2 regions of the Lysinibacillus sp. FSL K6-0232 genome follow, and region 2 is predicted to be linked to the other one. Evidence: a T-box and tRNA genes for the amino acid it is inferred to sense, from the RefSeq annotation. Region 2 holds a T-box; the other holds one or more tRNA genes.

Region 1 (8,673 bases), 2.0 Mb from region 2:
CAAATGTAATACCTTCCAATAAGGAATTGCTGGCTAAACGATTCGCACCATGGACACCAGTACAAGCGACTTCACCAACTGCATATAAGTTAGTTATTGTAGTTCGTCCTTTATCATCAGCGATAACACCACCCATTAAAAAGTGACTTCCTGGTGCTACAGGGATTAACCCATTCTGTAAATCAATATGATGGTCATCACAGAGCTGCGCAATCGTTGGAAATCTCGTTCTAAAATTATTAATGCTAGCAATATCAATAAACGTTTCCTCACCAGCGGCACGCTTTTGATAAAGTGCCAATGCAGTAATATGTCTTGGCGCTAAGTCAAGCTGTTCATGTAAGCCTTTCATAATGGGCTGACGCTGTGCATCCACAAAGACACCGCCAGCGCCTCGCACAGCTTCAGAAACTAATCCTCTCGCTTTATTTTCACACCATAGCAAGCTTGGATGAAATTGCATAAATTCCATATCGCTAATGGCAGCACCTGCACGAAAGGCTAGAGCAATGCCATCTCCTGTACTTGTTGGATAATTCGATGTGCTTGCATAGAGAGCGCCTGCACCGCCTGTTGCTAGAATAATATGATGAGCAAAGTAACGCTTGTTACCGTGTTGTCCCTTTGTCAACACACCTATACAGTCACCATCTGTATTCAGTAAAAGCTCATAAGCCATTTCATAACAATGAATCTTTGTTTTAGGTGATAGCTTATGAAGCAAGTAATCAATCAAAATTTGACCAGTGCGATCACCACCTGCATGTAAAATACGATGATGGCTATGGGCTCCTTCTAAGCCTAGCGCAGGCTTCCCATTGCTATGTCGATCAATTGGTAGCCCTGCTTTTAGATAACTATCGATTATTTTCACACCATCTTTTATTAGTGCTTCTACATGCCCTTGCTCATGATGATATTCTCCTGCCTTCAATGTATCCGCAATATGATATTCAATATGATCTTTTTCACTGATAACAGCAGCAACACCGCCTTGTGCACGATAAGAGCTACTAACATGTACCTCTGACTTTGTCACAATCTCTACTTGGAAATGCTTTTCAAGCAATGTGGCGGCTTGAAGTGCAGCAATACCGCTGCCAATAATAACAACGTCTGTTATTACATCCATAGCTATACCTTCTTTACAGTTGTCTTGACACATATCTTTACATAAAATAAAGAAGAAAACAAGACCTGATCAATAAGAGAGGAAGAATACAATGATTTATATGGATTATGCGGCAACATCACCGATGACAGAAAAAGCTCTCGCTGCCTATATGGAGGTTGCACAGCGTTATTACGGCAATAGTGCAAGTTTGCATGATGTAGGAGGGCAGGCTCATTATTTTGTGGAGCAATCAAGGAAAGTGGTAGCCAATGCGCTTGGTATTCATCGTGACGGTATTATCTTTACAGGAAGCGGAACAGAGGGAAATATACTAGCTATTTTGTCCTTAGCATTAGCCTCCACAAAAGGGAAGCATATTATTTCATCACAGGCTGAGCATACTTCTGTGCATGCAGCATTAAATACATTAGAGGAGATGGGCTTTATTGTTACTAAATTACCATTACAAAAAGATGGCTGTATTGATTTACAGCAGTTACAGCAAGCCATTCGAGAGGATACAGCATTAATAACGATTCAGCATATAAATTCTGAAATTGGTGTAATTCAGCCCGTGGAAGAAATAATAGAGATAGCAAAAGCATCTCATATCTTCTGTCATATTGACTGTGTCCAATCCTTTAGAAAGCAAGTATTACCAACTGGTGCAGATGCTCTTACCATTTCGGCTCATAAAATTGGTGGACCAAAAGGCTGTGGTGCTGTTTACATAAATCCAGTAATTCGTGTTCCTGCACTAGCACCAGGCGTTACACATGAGCGAGGCTTAAGAGGAGGGACCATTGATACACCAGCAATTGTTGCTTTTGCGACAGCGATTGAAGACTATCAGTATGACTGGCAGCACTATAAGGCGTTAAGAAAATTTTTCACAAGCAACTTACCAAAAAACTGTCAGCTTATAGAATGTCATCAGCAATTACCTAGTATTTGTGGTGTGATGATGGAGAAAGTGGAAGGACAATATGTATTATTGAAGTTAAATGAAGCAGGTATCTGTATTTCTACAGGAAGTGCATGTGATATTCATAGTGAATCTGGCACAAAAGCAATTTTATCAATGGGTTATACTAGTGAGGTAGCACGACAATTTTTTAGAATATCTTTTGGCCCGTCTACAACATTTGAGGAGATTGAAACATTACAAAAGGCTCTTGTTGCTATTTAACAATGGATTATAAGATGCGTAATGATTATCCTTTATTTTACAGATAATATCTACGAAACTGTTAATTTTCGTTGAGGGGGAACTATAGCTTCAACTAATTTATTTTGGCTGAAGTCGTTCCTCTTTCCTACAAAACATGCCTGTTTATAGTATATATTTCTATAATCAACATGCTTGATATTATAAAATAATTGTTTTCTTTTGAATTAACAATTGCTATAATGTGTTGCAGGGCAATATTTTCTCTTACTTAACAAAAATATCTTTAAAAAGTAATAATTTCTTTTTTTATAAAAAAAGTGTTGCATAATATTAAAAAACGTTATACAATAATTCTTGTCTTGAAGGACATGGTAACAGCTTCAAAACAAGATACATAGTAAAAGTCTAGTGATAATGGCAAAGAGGTCACACCCGTTCCCATCCCGAACACGGAAGTTAAGCTCTTTCGCGCCGATGGTAGTTGGGGGCTTCCCCCTGCGAGAGTAGGACGTCGCTAGGCATATTACCCAGGAGGATTAGCTCAGCTGGGAGAGCACCTGCCTTACAAGCAGGGGGTCGGCGGTTCGAGCCCGTCATCCTCCACCATGTTGCCGGCTTAGCTCAGTTGGTAGAGCAACTGACTTGTAATCAGTAGGTCGTGGGTTCGACTCCTACAGCCGGCACCATTTTTTTGAGCCATTAGCTCAGTTGGTAGAGCATCTGACTTTTAATCAGAGGGTCGAAGGTTCGAGTCCTTCATGGCTCACCATTTTGAATACCAACCATTAAGCGGGTGTGGCGGAATTGGCAGACGCACTAGACTTAGGATCTAGCGCCGCAAGGCGTGGGGGTTCGACTCCCTTCACCCGCACCATTCTTTATATATACCAGATTTTAAAAAACGTAAGCACATGCGGAAGTAGTTCAGTGGTAGAACACCACCTTGCCAAGGTGGGGGTCGCGAGTTCGAACCTCGTCTTCCGCTCCAAATGTGCCGGGGTGGCGGAACTGGCAGACGCACAGGACTTAAAATCCTGCGGTAGGTGACTACCGTACCGGTTCGATTCCGGTCCTCGGCACCATTTTTATATGCGCCCGTAGCTCAATTGGATAGAGCGTCTGACTACGGATCAGAAGGTTATGGGTTCGACTCCTGTCGGGCGCGCCAATAAAATGTACGGGAAGTAGCTCAGCTTGGTAGAGCACTTGGTTTGGGACCAAGGGGTCGCAGGTTCGAATCCTGTCTTCCCGACCATTTCCAAAAAAATTATGGGGCCTTAGCTCAGCTGGGAGAGCGCCTGCCTTGCACGCAGGAGGTCAGCGGTTCGATCCCGCTAGGCTCCACCATGATTTAATAACCAGTATAAAGATCCTGGCGGCGTAGCTCAGCTGGCTAGAGCGTACGGTTCATACCCGTAAGGTCGGGGGTTCGATCCCCTCTGCCGCCATCTTAAAGGACCTTTAGCTCAGTTGGTTAGAGCAGACGGCTCATAACCGTCCGGTCGCAGGTTCGAGTCCTGCAAGGTCCACCATTTATATATTGTTACGGAGGTATACCCAAGTCTGGCTGAAGGGATCGGTCTTGAAAACCGACAGGCGGGTAACACCGCGCGGGGGTTCGAATCCCTCTACCTCCTCCAGTTTTAAATTTTGATAAATGGTGCTTGAAAAACTCGAAACAGTATATAATTATCGCGGGGTGGAGCAGTGGTAGCTCGTCGGGCTCATAACCCGAAGGTCGTTGGTTCAAATCCGGCCCCCGCAACCAATTTTTATGGATGAAAGCAATCAAATGGTCCCGTGGTGTAGCGGTTAACATGCCTGCCTGTCACGCAGGAGATCGCCGGTTCGATCCCGGTCGGGACCGCCATTTATTTTAACATGTGGGTCAGTAGCTCAGTTGGTAGAGCATTAGATTGAAGCTCTAAGTGTCGGCGGTTCGATTCCGTCCTGACCCACCATGTATGCGGGTGTAGTTTAATGGTAAAACCTCAGCCTTCCAAGCTGATGTCGTGGGTTCGATTCCCATCACCCGCTCCAGAGAGGGCCTATAGCTCAGCTGGTTAGAGCGCACGCCTGATAAGCGTGAGGTCGATGGTTCGAGTCCATTTAGGCCCACCAATATTCCGAAGTAGCTCAGTTGGTAGTAGCACCTGACTGTTAATCAGGTTGTCGCAGGTTCGAGTCCTGCCTTCGGAGCCAAAAGGGGAAGTACTCAAGAGGCTGAAGAGGCGCCCCTGCTAAGGGTGTAGGTCGGGTAACCGGCGCGAGGGTTCAAATCCCTCCTTCTCCGCCATGGGCCCGTTGGTCAAGTGGTTAAGACACCGCCCTTTCACGGCGGTAACACGGGTTCGAATCCCGTACGGGTCATACAAAATGCAGTAGATGAACGTTCATCTACTGCATTTTTTTGTTCAAAATAGTCGAGAGCTGGATAGCCGCCTCTACTAGACGGATAGAAGCGTGAAAGTGACGCTAAATCGACGGATAGCATCTAACAGTGCAGTGGATGAGTTTAGAGTCATTCGCTGCACTTTTTGATTACATTGAAAGTAGTGAATTTTAATATTTGCAATTTTATATGCACCGTAATCACCGTATAGATCTTATAGCGATCATAGAATTGATAGTTATCTTGTGCATCGTAGAAATCAAATATTCTATTTATTTCTATATAGTATTGACCATTTGAATATTGAACATCTAGTATCTCATTGCCTGCAAAAAAGAAATAATGATCTTGGTATGCAATGTCATTCACATATTCCTCTGTAAGGCTATCGGCAATCCAGTAAAAATCACCTTCATTGAGTGCCATTTCATAATAAAGCCGGAATGCTTGCACGAATTGCCCTGCTAATAGGGCATCCGTTTCGTTCATTGTGTCCTCTTCAATTGGAGCTTCTCGATCATTTACATAGACATTCGCAACAGCATGAACCTCATTAGCAGTAAGAGGCTTAGCAGCCCATCCCTCAAATGCTATAAAGAGGAATGGAGAAGGCGAAATTAGTGCTTGTTCCAGTTGTGTATAACAGAGAGTTAATGCCTATTACATTGCCTGTATTGACATCAACCAATGGGCTGCTGCTACTACCTTTATCAATGTGTACATCTACCTGATAGATATGCTTATATATAAAATTTTCAAGTTCCATATCACGTTTATTGCCTAGTATGTAGCCAATAGAAGCCGAATTTTCAAAGCCTTGTGGCTACCAAATGCAATGACCTTTAAGTCTATTGGGGATTCAGACGTTTCAATACCTAATGGTTCAGTGTCTTAATAGCTAGGCACATGTTGCAATAAAGCAGACTGATAATACGATAATTGCCCATGTAGGAATACCTTGCTTGCGTAATGATGAATTAGTAAGTTTGCGACCACAGTCTGTGCAAAACTTGCCGTCCATAGCGTTTTCATGCTGACAATTTGGACATTTCATCCTATCATACTCCTGTGAAAATTTTGCTAGTTATATCGGCTTGTAAATATAATTTTATAGGTAGTTGTGGAATGATATAACTAAAAAAATTATGATTAGATTAAATTATTTTATTGACTTTAACGTTGCGTCAACGTTTACAGTAGCATTAGTGGAGGTGACAACATGGAATATACCATTCAGGAGCTTGCGAATTTGTCAGGTGTGAGTACAAGAACACTGCGCTATTATGATGAAATTGGGTTACTAAAGCCAGCAAGAACAAATGAGGCAGGCTATCGTTTTTACAGTCAGGTTGAAGTCGATATGTTACAGCAAATTTTATTTTATAGAGCACTGGATATGAAGCTATCGACGATTCAGGATATTATTCAAGCACCTAATTTTCAGCACTTTGAGGCACTGAAAGCACATCAAGTAGCATTGCAAAAACGCAAGAAACAGCTTGAAGAAATCTTACAAACAGTGGAAAAAACAATACAATCTATCGAGGAGGAACGACCAATGTCAAATGAAGAAAAATTTAAAGGCTTTAAAGAAAAGTTAATCGCAGATAATGAAAAGCAATATGGTCAAGAAATACGTGAAAAATATGGCGATGAAACAGTGGATGCTTCGAATGCTAAGCTTATGAATATGACTGAGCAGCAATATCAAGAAATGCAACAGCTAGAGCAGCAAATGTTTGAACGTTTAACAGAGGCGATGGAGCTTGGTGATGCGACAAGTGATATTGCTATGGAAGTAGCTGAGCTGCATAAAAGGTGGCTAAGCTTTACATGGAAGGAATATTCGAAAGAAGCACATGCAGGGCTTGCACAAATGTATATAGCAGATGAACGTTTTGCAGCATACTATAATGAGCGTGGTACAACAGGAGCAGTACAGTTTTTACATGATGCTATTATAGCCTACACAAGTAAGTAACAAACGCTTCCTTATGCTGACATGTTTTAGAAAGCGTAAATTCGGAAAACATGAAAGCATAAGGAGGAGATTTTTGTGAATCAACAAGTAATGCAAAAATTGAAAAGACAATTGGAGCAAGAATTACAAGAAATTGAACAGCGACTAGATGAATCCGAACGACCACAAACAACAGAGCTATCTAATTATGATAATCATCCAGCAGATAATGCTAGCGATTTAACAGATCAGTTGACGGAAATGGCTATTGATGAGCATCGCAGTGATGACGCAGAGGAAATTAAACAAGCATTACAAGCAATGAAGGATGGAACATATGGGACATGTGTTGTCTGTGGTGAGGAAATTCCTACAGGACGTTTAGAGGCTATGCCAAAAGCATTGACCTGTGTGGAGCATGCAGAGAAAAAAGAAGAACAGCTACGACCAGTGGAAGAGGATTTGCTAGCTTCAACACCTAAATCAAATGACTTTATAGAGCTTGAGGAATTTGGCTCTTCAGATACACCGCAAGATAAAATTTAGGAAGCTTTCGCTCACAAAAACAGTATAATAGCTGTAGAGGTGAGAGGATGAAGATTATCGATTTACACTGTGATGCTCTGTTAAAATTAACAACACTTGAAACAGCCAACTTTGCAGGTGATACACGGCTAGATACGAATCATAAAAGACTACAATTAGGGCAGATAGAGGTTCAGGTATTTGCTATTTTTATTAATCCAAAAATACCGCAACAGCAGCAATTTCTTGAGGTGGTACGCCAAATTGAGGCATTTCATAGCCATGTATTACAAACAGAGGGCATGGTGCATATTACAGATTGGGCACAGCTAGAGCAATTAGCACCACATGAAATAGGCGCTATTTTAAGCTTAGAGGGCTGTGGTGCAATTGGTGAGGATTTAACTAAGCTCATCGCCATTTTAGATGTTGGTGTAAAATTAGTAGGATTAACATGGAATGAAGAAAATGCTCTTGCTCATGGAGCTGAACAGGATGCAAGTCTTGGTTTAAAACCATTTGGGAAAGAAGTTATTCAATTACTCAATAAACGTGATATCATCATTGACGTTTCACATCTTAACGAGCAAAGCTTTTGGGACGTGTTACCACTAGCGAAGCATATTATTGCAAGTCATAGTAATGCACGTGCCCTATGTGACCATCCGCGTAATTTAACAGATGCACAGGTAAAGGCTCTTGTTCAACATGGTGGTCATATCCATGTTGTTTACTATCCACCGTTTATTGGTAAGGATGCAACACTAGAGCATTTAGTAAATCATGTAGAGCATTTAGCAAATCTAGTAGGTGTTGAGCATATAGGGTTAGGCTCTGATTTTGATGGCATTGATGTGACTGTCGATGGTTTAGCACATGCAGGAGAGGCACAAAATTTAGTAGCGGCATTACGAGCACGCTTTTCAGAGGAAGAGGTACTAGGGATTACTAGTCATAATTTTAAACGTTATGTAAAAAAAACAGCAACCCATTAAGGCTGCTGCATCTGTTAATAAAAGAAATAATGAATTAATAAACCAATTCCTAATAGGAAGCCAAAGATTGTATTGGTTTGCGCTGTATATTTCATCGCAGGCATCACTTCTTTGGCTTCTTTTTTATCTCGGAAAATTTGAATAGCGCGCAATGGCTTTGGCACGCTTAAGAAGATAATAAGCGCCCAAAATGTAATACCGTCGATGGCTACAAGCGCAATTACCCATAAATAGGAAACGATAAAAAAGCCTGATAAGATAGAAATAGCACTATCACGTCCTACCAAAATCGCGAGCGTTTTGCGTCCACCCTCTGTATCCCCAACAATATCGCGTATATTATTCGATAACATAATAGCGCCAACTAGAATCATACTTGGTACAGAAAGCAAAACAGCATCTAGCGTTATTGTAAGCGTTTGAATATAGAAGGCAATCAGCACAATCCCCATGCCCATAACGGCTCCTGAAATAATTTCGCCAAACGGTGAGTAGGCAATTGGATATGGACCACCT
Region 2 (8,673 bases):
TTTGCCAATTTTAAAGCACGAGGAAATGAAGGAGCTCTTTATCCGTTTGCAAGCAGGGGAAACGGAAATTCGAGAAGAGCTTGTCATGTGCAATTTAAGGTTAGTGCTAAGTATTGTTGGTCGATTTGCCTATCGAGGTGAACAGGCAGATGATTTATTTCAAGTAGGGTGTATTGGCCTTATGAAAGCCATTGATCATTTTGATTTAAAGCATAATGTACGGTTTTCGACATATGCTGTGCCAATGATTATTGGTGAAATTCGTCGCCATCTGCGTGATCATCATGCATTGCGAGTTTCTCGCTCCTTAAGAGATATAGCCTATAAAGCAATGCAGGCAAAAGAGCAATGGATAACTGATAATTTGCGAGAACCTACGATTGAAGAAATTGCCGAAATGATTGATATGAAAAAAGAAGATGTGTTATTTGCTTTAGATGCTATTCAAGACCCTGTTTCATTGCAGGAACCTATTTATTCAGACGGCGGAGATGCTGTTTATATGATGGACCAATTGCGTGATGATGATGTATCAGAGGATCAATGGGTTGCCTATGTATCGGTGAAGGAAAGCTTACAAAAGTTAGATGAACGTCAGCAAATGATTGTGGCAAAGCGTTTTTATTACGGTGAAACACAAACTGAAATTGCCAAGGAGTTAGGGATTTCACAAGCACAAATCTCACGCCTAGAAAAAAATGCGATTGAAACAATGCAAAAAGATTACAAATAAAAAAATGCGCATCCGATTATTCGGTGCGCATTTTCTCTTCATTCAATGAACAATTGATACATAAATATAAAGAGATAGCAACGTTTTAGAATGGAAGTAGATGGTAATAGATAGAGGAGGGATGTTAGTGCGATTCTCAATGTTGCAGCAAAAAGAAGTAATTGAAGCAGGGAATGGACGTTTTATAGGGTTTGTTGTAGATGCTGAAGTATCAAAGGAAACAGGCTATGTTACCGCATTTTTAATTGCTGAGCCTCGTAAATATTTGGGCTTTTTTAAAGGGGAGGAATCTGTGAGAAAGGTATATATGAAGGATGTGCTTGTCGTCGGCAAGGACGTTATTTTAGTGAAGGCACTTTCTTAAGACAAAAGATTCGTTTTTTATGCATGCTAATGCTGATATAGGTCAGGCTATTCATTGATAAATCAACCATTGCTTGTTACAATAAGAGAAACTATTGTTGTAAAGTTGGGAAGAACAGTGACAAAAATCTTAACAAATTTAAGCAAAATAAATGATGTACTGATAGCAGCAGCAAAGCGAGGCAATCGTGATGCTAGTAAAGTTCAAATTATTGCCGTAACAAAAGAAGTTTCTGTGGAAAGAACACAAGAAGCAATTGATGCAGGGCTTATTCATTTTGGCGAAAATAGACCTGAAGGCTTCAATCATAAAATTGCAGCGATTCAAGCCGATGTGCATTGGCATTATATTGGGTCACTACAAACACGCAAAGTCAAGCAAGTTATTAACAACATTGATTATTTACACTCCTTAGATCGTTTGAGTTTGGCACAAGAAATTGAAAAACGAGCAGAAAAACCTGTTAAATGTTTTGTACAAGTAAATGTTTCTGGTGAAGAATCAAAGCATGGGCTAATGGTTGAGGAAGTTTTACCTTTTGTAGAAGCATTAACAAGTTTTACAAAAATTCAAGTTGTGGGTTTAATGACAATGGCACCAAATACAGAAGACAAAGCACTTATTCGCTCTGTTTTCAAGCAATTAAAACAATGTCAACAGCAAATAGCCGAGCGAGGATTCGCACATGCACCTTGTACCGAGTTATCAATGGGCATGTCTAATGACTTTGAAATTGCGGTAGAGGAAGGGGCTACTTTTGTTCGAGTCGGTACGGCTCTTGTTGGAAATGAAAGAGGGGAACAGGATGAGCATGAAAAATAAAATTAAAAACTTCTTTTACCTTGAAGAGGAACTAGAAGAAGAGATCACGCAAGCTCCTATTCAACAGCAACAACCCATACAACACCAGCAACAAGTTCAAACAGCAAAGCCTAAAAAAAACATGAAAGAACGCAAAGCGCCCGTCCATGAAATTATGCCACAAAGCACAGCAACGCCTAACAACATTGTTAGTTTACAGGCAGCGATGAGTTCGAAAGGAGCAAAAGTGGTTTTAGTTGAGCCTAGAGTATATGCAGAAGCGCAAGATATCGCAGAGCATTTAAAAAATAAACGGGCAACAATTGTAAATTTGCAGCGTATCGAGCGGGAGCAAGGAAAACGAATTATTGATTTTTTAAGCGGTACAGTGTATGCCCTTGCAGGGGATATTCAACGAATTGGTAAAGATATTTTCCTTTGCACACCTGATAACGTAGAAGTAACTGGGGAAATTACGAACTTTATTTTAGACGATAATTAATAGCGAGGATTGTAGTTTATATGACTTTTTTGATTATACTTAACTATATATCGTTAGCATTTAGGATTTATTCATTTTTGCTAATTATATATATTTTAATGTCTTGGGTGCCTGCTGCGCAAAATTCATCATTTGGACGTATGCTGGCAAGAGTATGTGAGCCATACTTAGGGATTTTCAGACGATTTATTCCACCTATTGGAATGATTGATATTTCTCCTATCGTGGCAATCTTTATGCTGAATTTTATTGAACGAGGGCTTTTTATAGTCATTCAGAAAATATACTTTATGTTTATTTAAAAGAAAATCCTCACGATTTGGTGAGGGTTTTTTTAATGCTATAGTAGTTGGTGGATAGAATGCTAAGAGTGACGGATAGAATAAAGGAAGTAACGGATAGAATACTAAAAGTGGCGGATAGAATGTCAAAGGTGAAGGAGATAATCAAATGGAGCATTTAATTCAGCATTTTCGAAAAGAGGAACAACCCTTTATTGAACAGGTGGTTAATTGGCAGCGTGAGGTGGAAGATCGCTATGCACCAAAGCTAACGGATTTTCTTGATCCAAGGCAGCGCTTTATTGTGGCATCCATTATTGGACAAGACGATACATTAAAAACAGCAAGCATGGGGTTATTTGATAAGGCGGAGAGGCAGCGTATGCTTATTTTTCCTACTTATTTTGAACCGACTGAGGATGACTTCCAGCTCGTAGCATTTACCATTCATTACCCTGTGAAATTTGTACAATTGCGACATCCTGACGTTTTAGGTGCATTGTTATCATTAGGCTTAAACCGTGGTAAGTTTGGAGATATTCGTGTGAATGAGCATCAGGTGCAATTTGTCGTTGCGCAAGAGGTAGCAGACTATGTACGTTTGCATTTAACAGGCATTGGCAAGGTAAAGGTACATGTGGAGGCAATAAAGGAAATGGAGCCGCTGCTTGTTAATGAGGACGAATGGCTTGAGGAATCTCATACGGTGTCTTCGATGCGTTTAGATGTTATTATTGCAACTGTTTTAAATGTGTCCCGTCAAAAGGCACAAGCACTTATTACAGGAAATAAAGTACGTGTAAATTGGACAGAGCGAGATGCTGTTGCTTTTGAATTACAAGAGGGCGATATTTTATCGATACGAGGAAGTGGACGTGTTAAAATTATTATGACAGAAGGCCGTACAAAAAAAGATAAAATTCGTCTACAAATCGGTCGATTGGCCCAAAAAGCTTGAAAGTGAAGTAATTTTCATTAATTTTTACTGCTAAGTTGTCGCAACAATTGTATAATAGAAATTATGAATGTACACGTAAAGGAGAGAAGGATTGTATGCCATTATCACCTATTGATATACATAATAAGGAGTTTACAAAGACCTTCAGGGGCTATGCTGAGGACGAGGTCAATGAATTTTTAGATCAGATTATTAAAGATTATGAAATTTTATTGCGTGAGAAAAAAGAAGTTGATCGACAGTTAGAAATCGCTTTAGAGCAAGCGAGGCATTTTAACACCTTAGAAGAAACTTTACAAAAATCTATAGTTGTGGCACAAGAGGCAGCGGATGAAGTACGCAGAAATTCACAAAAAGAGGCAAAGCTTATTGTCAAAGAAGCTGAAAAAAATGCTGATCGAATTGTCAATGAAGCATTAACAAAGGCACGTAAGGTAACGATTGAAATCGATGAGCTCAAGAAACAATCCAAAGTATTCCGTAATCGCTTTAAAATGCTTGTGGAGGCACAGCTTGACCTATTAAATGCAGATGATTGGGATCATTTGCTGCAATATGATATTGATCTAACTGAAATTCAAGCGTCTGTAGAGGAAGCACAGGAATCCGAAGATTTATAATTTTTTCTCTTGCCCTATAATTGAAACTTGACGTGAATGATTGAATTTCATATACTTTATACTAGCAATTATTTGAACAGATATGCATACAGGCAAAGACGAAGATAGTAATTGTTAGGCGTAGTGAAGCGATTTGGGGATAGTGGAAGCCCAAACAAACAACTAACAATGAAGATCACTTCCGAGCTAAATAACTGAAAGCAGTAAGTTATTTCGTGCCGCACAACGTTAACGTGCTTGAAAGAGGTAGTGCAATTTGAATTGTGCTGCAACTAGGGTGGTACCGCGAGTAGAAGCTTCTCGTCCCTTTGTGGGATTGAGGGCTTTTTTTATTTGCAGGCAGAAGCATTAGGTTTGCTATGTTTGCCAATAATTGTTGTAGATGTTTTGTTTGTAATCGTAAAGGAGGAATTTTAATGGTTGAATACAAGGATACTTTATTAATGCCAAAAACAGATTTCCCAATGCGCGGAAATTTACCAGCAAATGAGCCAAAAATGCAAGAAAAATGGAATGACATGGATATTAACAAATTACAGATGGAGCGTACAGAAGGTCGCCCTGAGTTTGTGTTACATGATGGTCCTCCATATGCAAATGGTGATATTCATATTGGTCACGCATTAAACAAAGTATTAAAGGATATGATTACACGTCATCGTTCAATGTCTGGTTATCATGTGAACTATGTACCAGGTTGGGATACACATGGTTTACCAATTGAGCAGGCATTAGCAAATAAAGGTGTTAAACGTAAGGAAATGTCTGTGGCGGAATTCCGTCAGCTTTGTGAAAAATATGCTTATGAGCAAATCGACAATCAACGCCAGCAATTTAAACGTTTAGGTGTACGTGGTGATTGGGAAAATCCATATATTACATTAAAGCCTGAATTTGAAGCGCGTCAAATTGAAGTATTCGGGAAAATGGCAGAAAAGGGCTATATCTATAAGGGCTTAAAGCCTGTTTATTGGTCACCATCTTCTGAATCGGCTCTTGCAGAGGCTGAAATCGAGTATAAAGATATTAAATCACCATCTATTTATGTCAGCTTTGCGATTAAAGATGCAAAAGGCGTTGTGCCAGCAGATGCGAAATTTATTATTTGGACAACAACACCTTGGACATTACCAGCAAACTTAGGGATTTCTTTAAATCCTGAATTTATCTATGTAGTAGTGGCAGTGGCAGAGAAGAAATTCATTATTGCTAAAGAATTAGTAGAGTCAGTGGCAACTGCGCTTAACTGGGAATCGTATGAAATTGTACAGGAAGTGAAAGGTGAGGCACTTGACCGTATTGTAGCACAGCATCCATTCTATGATCGTGAATCACTTATTATGGTAGGTGAGCATGTAACGGCTGATGCTGGTACTGGCTGTGTGCATACTGCACCTGGACACGGGGAAGACGATTACTATATTAGTAAACAATATGGTTTAGGTATTCTTAGCCCTCTTGATAATAGTGGTTGCTATACAGATGAAGCACCTGGCTTTGAAGGTGTCTTTTATAATGATGCCAATAAACTCATTACAGAAAAGCTCAAAGAAGTTGGAGCATTAGAGAAGCTAGACTTCTTTACACACTCATATCCACATGATTGGCGTACGAAAAAGCCTGTTATTTACCGCGCGACACCACAATGGTTTGCATCGGTTGAAGCATTCCGTGGCGAGCTACTAGAGGCTGTAAAAGCAACAACATTTACACCTGCTTGGGGTGAAACTCGTCTTTATAATATGATTCGTGATCGTGGCGACTGGGTCATTTCACGTCAACGGGCATGGGGTGTGCCGATTCCAATTTTCTACGCTGAAAATGGTGAACCAATTATTACACCAGAAACAATTGCTCATGTAGCTGCGTTATTCCGTGAGCATGGATCGAATATTTGGTTCCAAAAAGAGGCAAAAGAATTATTACCTGAAGGCTTTACACATCCAGGTAGCCCAAATGGTGAATTTACAAAAGAAAACGATATTATGGACGTATGGTTTGACTCAGGTTCTTCACACCAAGGTGTCTTAGTAGAGCGTGGTATGAAGTATCCAGCTGACCTTTATTTAGAAGGTTCTGACCAACACCGTGGTTGGTTTAACTCATCCCTTATTACATCTGTAGCAATCAACGGCTTTGCACCCTATAAAGGGCTTTTAACACACGGCTTTGTGCTTGATGGTGAAGGGCGAAAAATGAGTAAATCGCTAGGGAATACAATTGTGCCACAAAAAGTAATGGATCAATATGGTGCAGATATTCTTCGTTTATGGGTTGCTTCTGTGGATTATACAGCAGATGTACGTATTTCAATGGATATGCTAAAGCAAGTGTCTGAAGTATATCGTAAAATTCGTAATACATTGCGTTTCTTACACGGCAATATCGCTGATTTTGATCCACAGAAAAATCGTGTGGCTTATACAGAGCTTCGTGAAATGGATCAATATGTATATATGCGCTTGCAAGACGTCTTAAAAACAGTGCGTGCTGCTTATGATCGTTATGATTTCGCTGCTGTGTACCATGTGGTCAATAACTTTGTTGCTGTAGAGCTATCCTCCTTCTATTTAGATATTGCCAAAGATGTTGTCTATATTGAAGGCTATGACAATCAAGACCGCCGTGCAATGCAAACGGTTATGTATGATACATTAATGACATTGGTGAAAGTAATGACACCGATTATTCCACATACAACAGATGAAATGTGGTCATACCTATATGCACAAGGTCTTGTAGAGGAAATTTCTGTCCAATTAACAGACTTACCAGAGGTAGATGAGCAAGCGAATTTTGATAGCCTTCGTGCAAAATGGGAAAAGGTTATCGATGTTCGTGATGATATTTTAAAAGCATTAGAGGAAGCACGTAATGCTAAAATAATTGGGAAATCACTTGAAGCAAAAGTAACTGTCTATGCAAAAGAGGATATTGTAGTATTACTGAACGATGCAAATATTGATTTTGCACAGCTTTCTATTGTTTCGGCATTTGAGGTAGCAACATTAGCAGAAGCACCTGCCCATGCATTAGCGCTTGAGCATGTATCAATTGCTGTGGAAAAGGCAGCAGGTGAAAAATGTGAGCGCTGCTGGTCAATTTCTGAAACAGTTGGCACAAATGCAGCACATCCAACATTATGTGCGCGCTGTGCAGATGTTGTAGAAAAATATTACGCATAATAAATATAAAGCAAGTTAGAAATGGTTGTTTGATTTCTAGCTTGTTTTTTTATAGCTATTGCACATATGCTGTTAGCACCAGATTTTTATATGCTCGTAGTTATGGCAAAGGGTGCTGTTATGGTAGAATAGGTTAGATGTTGAGCGATCGGAGGAATGTTTGTGTATAAATATTATGGATTTGCTGCTTTTGTTATTTTACTCGATCAATGGACAAAATGGCTCGTTGTCAAAAATATGGCGTATGGGGAGCGCATTGCGCTATGGGACCCATGGTTTGGCATTTTATCTCATCGCAATCGAGGAGCAGCATGGGGAATGCTGGAGGGACAAATATGGTTGTTTAGTATCGTAACCGTTGTCGTTATATGTGCGATTCTCTACTTTTATCATAAAGAAGCAAAAGGTAAACCACTTTTTCAGGTTGGCTTAATGCTATTGTTAGGTGGCGCGATTGGCAACTTTATTGATCGTTTATTTAGAGGTGAAGTGGTTGATTTTGCAGATGTTTTCATTCCTATTATTAACTATGACTTCCCTATTTTTAATGTAGCAGATGCTGCGTTAACAATAGCTGTTGTACTGCTAATGATTGGCTTAATCGTGGAAGATAAAAAAGAAAAGAAACAGGTGAAACAATGACGCAAGTAACATATACAATTGAAGAACAGCAACAAGGAGAGCGCATTGATAAGGCACTCTCAAGTCTACAGTCAGAATGGTCACGTACGCAAATAGGGAACTGGATTAGTGATGGAGCTATTAAAGTAAATGGCGATGCTGTTAAGGCAAAATATAAGGTTAAAGCTGGTGACCTCATTGTTATTGATGTACCAGAAGTTGAAGAATTGGATGTTGTCGCAGAAAACTTAGCGTTGGATATTGTTTATGAGGATGCAGATGTGCTTGTTGTGAATAAACCAAAGGGCATGGTGGTACATCCAGCACCAGGACATATGACAGGTACGCTAGTAAATGGACTAATGGCGCATTGTCAAGATTTATCAGGGATTAATGGTGTAATGCGACCTGGTATTGTGCATCGTATTGATAAGGATACATCAGGCTTATTAATGGTGGCAAAAAACGATGTAGCCCATGAATCCTTAGTGAATCAGTTAGTCAATAAAACAGTCACTCGTAAATATACAGCGCTTGTACATGGACATATTGCACATGATAAAGGAACAATTGATGCACCAATTGCACGTGACCCAAAAGACCGTCAA

What was found. The T-box of region 2 lies ahead of ileS (isoleucine--tRNA ligase). A T-box ahead of a tRNA ligase gene usually reads a tRNA of that ligase, here a tRNA-Ile.
Region 1: it has a tRNA-Ile gene. The T-box ahead of ileS (isoleucine--tRNA ligase) is inferred to sense a tRNA for this amino acid. The anticodon was not compared.

What each region holds. Positions count from the first base shown of each region.
Region 1 covers NZ_JBBOYW010000001.1:2,990,005-2,998,677, reverse strand. Annotated here, with positions in the region: gene nadB (L-aspartate oxidase) at 1-1,132, opposite strand, end outside; gene MHB42_RS14640 (cysteine desulfurase family protein) at 1,224-2,303, shown strand; rRNA gene rrf (5S ribosomal RNA) at 2,690-2,805, shown strand; tRNA gene MHB42_RS14630 (tRNA-Val) at 2,816-2,891, shown strand; tRNA gene MHB42_RS14625 (tRNA-Thr) at 2,896-2,971, shown strand; tRNA gene MHB42_RS14620 (tRNA-Lys) at 2,979-3,054, shown strand; tRNA gene MHB42_RS14615 (tRNA-Leu) at 3,075-3,159, shown strand; tRNA gene MHB42_RS14610 (tRNA-Gly) at 3,199-3,273, shown strand; tRNA gene MHB42_RS14605 (tRNA-Leu) at 3,279-3,367, shown strand; tRNA gene MHB42_RS14600 (tRNA-Arg) at 3,377-3,453, shown strand; tRNA gene MHB42_RS14595 (tRNA-Pro) at 3,464-3,540, shown strand; tRNA gene MHB42_RS14590 (tRNA-Ala) at 3,557-3,632, shown strand; tRNA gene MHB42_RS14585 (tRNA-Met) at 3,660-3,733, shown strand; tRNA gene MHB42_RS14580 (tRNA-Ile) at 3,741-3,817, shown strand; tRNA gene MHB42_RS14575 (tRNA-Ser) at 3,833-3,925, shown strand; tRNA gene MHB42_RS14570 (tRNA-Met) at 3,979-4,053, shown strand; tRNA gene MHB42_RS14565 (tRNA-Asp) at 4,080-4,155, shown strand; tRNA gene MHB42_RS14560 (tRNA-Phe) at 4,171-4,246, shown strand; tRNA gene MHB42_RS14555 (tRNA-Gly) at 4,252-4,325, shown strand; tRNA gene MHB42_RS14550 (tRNA-Ile) at 4,330-4,406, shown strand; tRNA gene MHB42_RS14545 (tRNA-Asn) at 4,411-4,487, shown strand; tRNA gene MHB42_RS14540 (tRNA-Ser) at 4,491-4,581, shown strand; tRNA gene MHB42_RS14535 (tRNA-Glu) at 4,584-4,655, shown strand; gene MHB42_RS14530 (TcaA NTF2-like domain-containing protein) at 4,807-5,166, opposite strand; gene MHB42_RS14525 (hypothetical protein) at 5,280-5,408, shown strand; gene MHB42_RS14520 (double zinc ribbon domain-containing protein) at 5,576-5,731, opposite strand; gene MHB42_RS14515 (MerR family transcriptional regulator) at 5,897-6,658, shown strand; gene MHB42_RS14510 (TraR/DksA C4-type zinc finger protein) at 6,734-7,183, shown strand; gene MHB42_RS14505 (dipeptidase) at 7,231-8,157, shown strand; gene MHB42_RS14500 (1,4-dihydroxy-2-naphthoate polyprenyltransferase) at 8,172-8,673, opposite strand, start outside.
Region 2 covers NZ_JBBOYW010000001.1:996,997-1,005,669, forward strand. Annotated here, with positions in the region: gene sigG (RNA polymerase sporulation sigma factor SigG) at 1-733, shown strand, start outside; gene MHB42_RS04625 (PRC-barrel domain-containing protein) at 855-1,097, shown strand; gene MHB42_RS04630 (YggS family pyridoxal phosphate-dependent enzyme) at 1,215-1,919, shown strand; gene MHB42_RS04635 (cell division protein SepF) at 1,903-2,400, shown strand; gene MHB42_RS04640 (YggT family protein) at 2,421-2,702, shown strand; gene MHB42_RS04645 (YlmH family RNA-binding protein) at 2,851-3,639, shown strand; gene MHB42_RS04650 (DivIVA domain-containing protein) at 3,735-4,259, shown strand; T-box leader at 4,346-4,570, shown strand; gene ileS (isoleucine--tRNA ligase) at 4,676-7,444, shown strand; gene lspA (signal peptidase II) at 7,607-8,086, shown strand; gene MHB42_RS04665 (RluA family pseudouridine synthase) at 8,083-8,673, shown strand, end outside.